Regions from separate parts of the Solibacillus sp. FSL R7-0668 genome, predicted to be linked through region 3. Evidence: a T-box and tRNA genes for the amino acid it is inferred to sense, from the RefSeq annotation. Region 3 holds a T-box; the other regions hold tRNA genes.

The links. A T-box is a leader RNA that pairs with one kind of tRNA and senses whether it is charged. The one in region 3 lies ahead of leuS (leucine--tRNA ligase), so its partner is inferred to be a tRNA-Leu.
Region 1: it has a tRNA-Leu gene. The T-box ahead of leuS (leucine--tRNA ligase) is inferred to sense a tRNA for this amino acid. The anticodon was not compared.
Region 2: it has a tRNA-Leu gene. The T-box ahead of leuS (leucine--tRNA ligase) is inferred to sense a tRNA for this amino acid. The anticodon was not compared.

Annotation. Positions count from the first base shown of each region.
Region 1 is NZ_JBBOUU010000001.1:3,323,874-3,326,110, reverse strand. Features, by position in the region: tRNA gene MKX47_RS16645 (tRNA-Glu) at 1-22, shown strand, start outside; tRNA gene MKX47_RS16640 (tRNA-Val) at 47-122, shown strand; tRNA gene MKX47_RS16635 (tRNA-Met) at 252-326, shown strand; tRNA gene MKX47_RS16630 (tRNA-Asp) at 330-405, shown strand; tRNA gene MKX47_RS16625 (tRNA-Phe) at 429-504, shown strand; tRNA gene MKX47_RS16620 (tRNA-Thr) at 513-588, shown strand; tRNA gene MKX47_RS16615 (tRNA-Tyr) at 595-678, shown strand; tRNA gene MKX47_RS16610 (tRNA-Trp) at 689-762, shown strand; tRNA gene MKX47_RS16605 (tRNA-His) at 790-865, shown strand; tRNA gene MKX47_RS16600 (tRNA-His) at 900-975, shown strand; tRNA gene MKX47_RS16595 (tRNA-Gln) at 984-1,058, shown strand; tRNA gene MKX47_RS16590 (tRNA-Gly) at 1,066-1,140, shown strand; tRNA gene MKX47_RS16585 (tRNA-Cys) at 1,147-1,220, shown strand; tRNA gene MKX47_RS16580 (tRNA-Leu) at 1,266-1,347, shown strand; gene selD (selenide, water dikinase SelD) at 1,541-2,237, shown strand, end outside.
Region 2 is NZ_JBBOUU010000001.1:3,748,128-3,750,364, forward strand. Features, by position in the region: tRNA gene MKX47_RS18715 (tRNA-Ile) at 1-60, opposite strand, end outside; tRNA gene MKX47_RS18720 (tRNA-Gly) at 71-144, opposite strand; tRNA gene MKX47_RS18725 (tRNA-Phe) at 148-223, opposite strand; tRNA gene MKX47_RS18730 (tRNA-Asp) at 229-304, opposite strand; tRNA gene MKX47_RS18735 (tRNA-Met) at 308-382, opposite strand; tRNA gene MKX47_RS18740 (tRNA-Ser) at 532-624, opposite strand; tRNA gene MKX47_RS18745 (tRNA-Met) at 637-710, opposite strand; tRNA gene MKX47_RS18750 (tRNA-Ala) at 732-807, opposite strand; tRNA gene MKX47_RS18755 (tRNA-Pro) at 815-891, opposite strand; tRNA gene MKX47_RS18760 (tRNA-Arg) at 915-991, opposite strand; tRNA gene MKX47_RS18765 (tRNA-Leu) at 1,001-1,089, opposite strand; tRNA gene MKX47_RS18770 (tRNA-Lys) at 1,180-1,255, opposite strand; tRNA gene MKX47_RS18775 (tRNA-Gln) at 1,270-1,344, opposite strand; tRNA gene MKX47_RS18780 (tRNA-His) at 1,368-1,443, opposite strand; tRNA gene MKX47_RS18785 (tRNA-Trp) at 1,461-1,534, opposite strand; tRNA gene MKX47_RS18790 (tRNA-Tyr) at 1,547-1,630, opposite strand; rRNA gene rrf (5S ribosomal RNA) at 1,667-1,782, opposite strand; rRNA gene MKX47_RS18800 (23S ribosomal RNA) at 1,849-2,237, opposite strand, start outside.
Region 3 is NZ_JBBOUU010000001.1:2,936,129-2,938,365, forward strand. Features, by position in the region: gene leuS (leucine--tRNA ligase) at 1-839, opposite strand, end outside; T-box leader at 954-1,172, opposite strand; gene MKX47_RS14600 (MDR family MFS transporter) at 1,226-2,237, opposite strand, start outside.

The DNA.
Region 1 (2,237 bases), 390 kb from region 3:
TCGAATCCCGTACGGGTCACCATCAATTAATTTTTATATCCAGCATGGAGGATTAGCTCAGCTGGGAGAGCACCTGCCTTACAAGCAGGGGGTCGGCGGTTCGAGCCCGTCATCCTCCACCATATTTTCATAGTATTATCGCGGGGTGGAGCAAATCGCTAAACGAAGATAGCGATTAGCAGCAGCTTCAAAGAAGTAGCTGCCAACTAAGTAGAACGTGATGGTACAATAAGAATAAGTAATACTATTATCGCGGGGTGGAGCAGTGGTAGCTCGTCGGGCTCATAACCCGAAGGTCGCAGGTTCAAGTCCTGTCCCCGCAACCAAATGGTCCCGTGGTGTAGCGGTTAACATGCCTGCCTGTCACGCAGGAGATCGCCGGTTCGATCCCGGTCGGGACCGCCATTTTTGAAAATTTATACATAAATGGGTTTGTAGCTCAGTTGGTAGAGCATTAGATTGAAGCTCTAAGTGTCGGCGGTTCGATTCCGTCCAAACCCACCATATTTTTTGCCGGTGTAGCTCAGTTGGTAGAGCAACTGACTTGTAATCAGTAGGTCGAGGGTTCGACTCCTTTCGCCGGCACCATTACTCGGTGGGGTAGCGAAGTGGCTAAACGCGGCGGACTGTAAATCCGCTCCTTAGGGTTCGGCGGTTCGAATCCGTCCCCCACCACCATCTATTTTTTAGGGGCATAGTTTAAAGGTAGAACTACGGTCTCCAAAACCGTCAGTGTGGGTTCGATTCCTACTGCCCCTGCCAAATTTAATATTTAAACTAAATACAATGGCGATTGTGGCGAAGTGGTTAACGCACCGGATTGTGGTTCCGGCACTCGAGGGTTCGATTCCCTTCAGTCGCCCCATTCATTTTTTTAGTTTATTATATATAATATAATGGCGATTGTGGCGAAGTGGTTAACGCACCGGATTGTGGTTCCGGCATTCGTGGGTTCGATTCCCATCAGTCGCCCCATAAAACGTTGGGGTATAGCCAAGCGGTAAGGCAACGGATTTTGATTCCGTCATGCCCTGGTTCGAATCCAGGTACCCCAGCCATTCATTTGCGGAAGTAGTTCAGTGGTAGAACACCACCTTGCCAAGGTGGGGGTCGCGAGTTCGAACCTCGTCTTCCGCTCCATAATATGGCGGCATAGCCAAGTGGTAAGGCACAGGTCTGCAACACCTTTACCACCGGTTCAAATCCGGTTGCCGCCTCCATATTTTTAATTGAATCGGTTAATCCGGTTTTTTTTTACCCTTTTTGCCGATATGGCGGAATTGGCAGACGCGCCGGACTCAAAATCCGGTTCCTTCTGGAGTGTCGGTTCGACCCCGACTATCGGTATTATTAGATTTTCTGTTGGGATAAGAATTTCTAGGAGGTTCACAAACATTGATATATCAATGTTTGTGAACCTTTTTCTGTTTTACTCGAAATCAAACTATTAATTCGAGTAAAACAGATATTTTCAAATTATTAGTTTGATTGATCTATAATAGAGAGGTATATAAATTAACATTGAAAGGGTTGGTGTCTCATGACACAGTCTGAAAAAATAAAATTAACAACTTTAACGACAAAAGGAGGTTGCGGGTGTAAAATTGGACCATCTGATTTAGCTCAAGTCATTCGTATGCTGCCACCCGCTGTTCCTAACTCAAATGTATTAGTTGGATTAGAAACAAGTGATGATGCAGGGGTATATCGTTTAACAGATGATTTAGCGATTGTGCAAACTCTTGATTTCTTTACACCAATTGTTGATGATCCATATTCTTTTGGACAAATTGCAGCAGCAAATGCGATTAGTGATATTTATGCAATGGGTGGTAAACCAATAACAGCTCTAAATATTGTTGCATTTCCTATTTCTAAGCTAGATAAGAGTATATTAGCTGATATTTTAAGAGGGGCTGCTGATAAACTTGCTGAAGCAAATGTTGCGTTAATTGGTGGACATTCTATTGATGATAAAGAGCCAAAATTTGGTTTAGCAGTGACTGGTATGGTTCACCCTGAAAAGGTACGAGCTAATAGTCACGCAAAAGTAGGAGATAAATTAATTTTAACTAAACCCATTGGTGTAGGAATTTTAAGCTCTGCAATAAAAAATGGTCTTTTACAAAATGACGAAATTGAACGAGTTACAAAAGTAATGGCAACTTTAAATAAGGTGGCTGCTGAAATAATGGAGCCTTATGAAATACACGCTTGTACGGATGTTACTGGGTTTG
Region 2 (2,237 bases), 810 kb from region 3:
CTCGAACCATCGACCTCACGCTTATCAGGCGTGCGCTCTAACCAGCTGAGCTATAGGCCCTATATAAAACTGGAGCGGGTGATCGGAATCGAACCGACAACATCAGCTTGGAAGGCTGAGGTTTTACCACTAAACTACACCCGCATATGGTGGGTTTGGACGGAATCGAACCGCCGACACTTAGAGCTTCAATCTAATGCTCTACCAACTGAGCTACAAACCCACAAATGGCGGTCCCGACCGGGATCGAACCGGCGATCTCCTGCGTGACAGGCAGGCATGTTAACCGCTACACCACGGGACCATTTGGTTGCGGGGACAGGACTTGAACCTGCGACCTTCGGGTTATGAGCCCGACGAGCTACCACTGCTCCACCCCGCGATAATTGTATTACTTTGTCTTATTGTATCATCGCGCTCTACTTGGTTGGCAGCTACTTCTTTGAAGCTGCTGCTAATCGCTACCTTCGTTTAGCGATTTGCTCCACCCCGCGATAATAATATCACTTTATTACAACTATTTAATTAAAATGGAGGAGGTAGAGGGATTCGAACCCCCGCGCGGTCTTACCCGCCTGTCGGTTTTCAAGACCGATCCCTTCAGCCGAACTTGGGTATACCTCCGACATATTAAAGTGGCTACCGAGGGAGTCGAACCCACGACCTTTCGGGTATGAACCGAATGCTCTAGCCAGCTGAGCTAGGTAGCCATGATTGATATAAAAATTAAATGGTGGAGCCTAGCGGGATCGAACCGCTGACCTCCTGCGTGCAAGGCAGGCGCTCTCCCAGCTGAGCTAAGGCCCCATTGTAATGGTCGGAATGACAGGATTCGAACCTACGACCCCTTGGTCCCAAACCAAGTGCTCTACCAAGCTGAGCTACATTCCGCTCTGTCATTTTAAAAATTTATATGGCGCGCCCGACAGGAGTCGAACCCATAACCTTCTGATCCGTAGTCAGACGCTCTATCCAATTGAGCTACGGGCGCGTATAAAAATGGTGCCGAGGGCCGGAATCGAACCGGCACGGTGATCACTCACCGCAGGATTTTAAGTCCTGTGCGTCTGCCAGTTCCGCCACCCCGGCATTTTAAATTAAAGTACGATTTCAATATCTCTAAACTACTTCTATAAAATGCTTAGAATTTATATTCTGACAATGTATATGATTATAAACTGGTGAGCCATGAAGGACTCGAACCTTCGACCCTCTGATTAAAAGTCAGATGCTCTACCGACTGAGCTAATGGCTCTCTAAATGAGAAAATGGCTGGGGTACCTGGATTCGAACCAGGGCATGACGGAATCAAAATCCGTTGCCTTACCGCTTGGCTATACCCCAAAGGTATTAACTTAAATTTTAAATGGGGCGACTGATGGGAATCGAACCCACGAATGCCTGAACCACAATCAGGTGCGTTAACCACTTCGCCACAACCGCCATTATTATTTAAAGATTGGCAGGGGCAGTAGGAATCGAACCCACACTGACGGTTTTGGAGACCGTAGTTCTACCTTTAAACTATGCCCCTATAAAATAAAAATGGTGGAGGGGGACGGATTCGAACCGCCGAACCCTAAGGAGCGGATTTACAGTCCGCCGCGTTTAGCCACTTCGCTACCCCTCCGACATATATTACTTATTGAAGCATTAAAAAAAATAAGCGAAGCGACGTCCTACTCTCACAGGGGGAAACCCCCAACTACCATCGGCGCTAAAGAGCTTAACTTCTGTGTTCGGTATGGGAACAGGTGTGACCTCTTTGCCATCATCACTTCACTTATTGGTTTGAAAGAATTCATTCTTTCAAAACTGGATAAACGTTTCATTGATGTTCGTAAACATGTGGTTAAGTCCTCGACCGATTAGTATTCGTCAGCTACATGTGTCGCCACACTTCCACCTCGAACCTATCTACCTGATCGTCTTTCAGGGGTCTTACTTACTTGCGTAATGGGAAATCTCATCTTGAGGGGGGCTTCATGCTTAGATGCTTTCAGCACTTATCCCGTCCACACATAGCTACCCAGCGATGCCTTTGGCAAGACAACTGGTACACCAGCGGTGTGTCCATCCCGGTCCTCTCGTACTAAGGACAGCTCCTCTCAAATTTCCTACGCCCACGACGGATAGGGACCGAACTGTCTCACGACGTTCTGAACCCAGCTCGCGTACCGCTTTAATGGGCGAACAGCCCAACCCTTGGGACCGACTACAGCCCCAGGATGCGATGA
Region 3 (2,237 bases):
GCTTCTACTGCCTCTTTTTGTTCTGGTGTTGTAATGTCAGATACAAATTTATGCTCTGGCGCTAATACACAGTAAGTAGCACCAAATAATGTATCCGGACGTGTTGTAAAGACTTCGAATGTTTTGTCTGTATCGGCAATTGTGAATTTCACTTGAGCCCCTTCAGAACGACCAATCCAGTTGCGTTGCATTTCTTTAATTGACTCTGGCCAATCTACATCTTCTAAATCGTCTACTAAACGATCTGCGTACTTTGTAATACGTAGTACCCATTGGCGCATCGGTTTACGCACGACTGGATGACCACCACGCTCTGAAAGACCATCGATTACTTCTTCATTCGCAAGCACTGTCCCTAATGCTTCACACCAGTTTACAGCGATTTCATCGACATAGGCTAAATCCATTTCCACTAATTTCGTGAAAATCCATTGCGTCCATTTGTAATAGGAAGGATCTGTCGTGTTAATTTCACGGTCCCAGTCATAAGAAAAGCCTAATTCGTTAATTTGACGCTTAAACGTCTCGATGTTTTTAGCCGTGAATTCTGCTGGGTCATTCCCTGTATCTAGTGCGTATTGCTCTGCTGGTAGACCAAACGCATCCCAGCCCATTGGATGCAGTACGTTGTAGCCCTGCATACGTTTGAAGCGTGAAAGGATATCTGTCGCTGTGTAACCTTCTGGATGACCTACGTGAAGACCTGCACCTGATGGATATGGGAACATGTCTAAAGCATAGAACTTCGGTTTGTCGACTTCATTTTCTGTTTTGAATGTTTTGTTTTCAGCCCAAAACTCTTGCCATTTTTTTTCGATTTGCTGATGATTAAAGCTCACAATAATTTCCTCCTTTAAATACGATTGATTGCTCTGTTAGGAAGTATTTCTAATTCGCACAAAAATTAACTGAATATTTGAACAATAAAAAAATCCCGCCCCTATCTTATAAAAGACAGGGACGAGAGATAATTGTTAAACTCCCGCGGTACCACCCAAATTAGTGACACAGCACTCAGCTTGTAAATTCTTAACGCGAATACACGGCTTCACTTACTAAGTGTTCAGCAAAGCATACTCCGAGGCGAGTTCAATTTATCACTTACTAGCTTACACCGACCGCTAGCTCTCTAAAAAGTGAAGCCATCTACTATTCCTCATCACAGTTCAATTTATATTATTTCATTCATTCTAATGGATTGCGCCAAAAAGTACAAGAGGGAGTTTTACGCATCCTTCAAGGCTCGGTCATAAACTAAGCATGGGATAATCGCCACTAATATAAAGATGGCTAAAAACAGCATGAGCACTTGCATGCCATACATGTCTACCATAAACCCACCTAATACCGGACCAATCATGCGTCCAACTGTTGAAGCGCTGTTTACTAAGCCCTGATAAAAGCCCTGCTGTCCCTGTGGAGCAAGTTTATTAGCAATAAGCGGAATCACTGGCGTAAAGAACACCTCACCAAATGTTAAAATAACCATCGCTGCGACAAACATTTTAAAATCCTGTGCAAAATAGACAACACCAAATGATGCCGACATTAATACCAAGCCAAGTACAAGCTGATGCTTAATTTTCTTTTCCCAGCGTGTAATAAGTGGCTTAATAATTGGTTGAACCGCCACGATTAAGAAACCATTAATTGTCCATAATAGGCTATATTGTGACAAACTCATCCCTAGCCCTTGTGTATAAGATGAAATCGTTGCGCTCCATTGCGAATAGCTTAACCAACAAATAATAAGGGAAATACTTAAAATCGCAATGGCTAAAATTGGCCCCTTCTCTCGATCACGTGCTTCATTGGCAATTGACTTGGTTGTCACTTGATTCGTATCAAAACGTTTAAAGGCTGTGACGACAAGAATTAAAAACAGAGCATAAAACGTTAAATTTGCATAAAACACATACTCAAATTGAAAATCTGCGATAATTCCCGCTAATGCCGGTCCGATTGCTACCCCAACATTATTCGCTAAGAAAATGGAATTAAATGCTTTTCTTCCACCTTCTGGCCAAGCACTTCCAGCAATTGCATAAAGTGCAGGATAAACAATCCCGCCACTAAAGCCAAGCATCGCTAAAAAGATGACATACTGTGGCCAATCATGCCAAAACGTTAATAACGAAATCGACCCTAAATTGAGCACAACCCCAATTAATATCGCCTTATAGCCACCTAATTTATCAAATAAAAAACCACCAACTAAATTACCAAACACCCCTGCT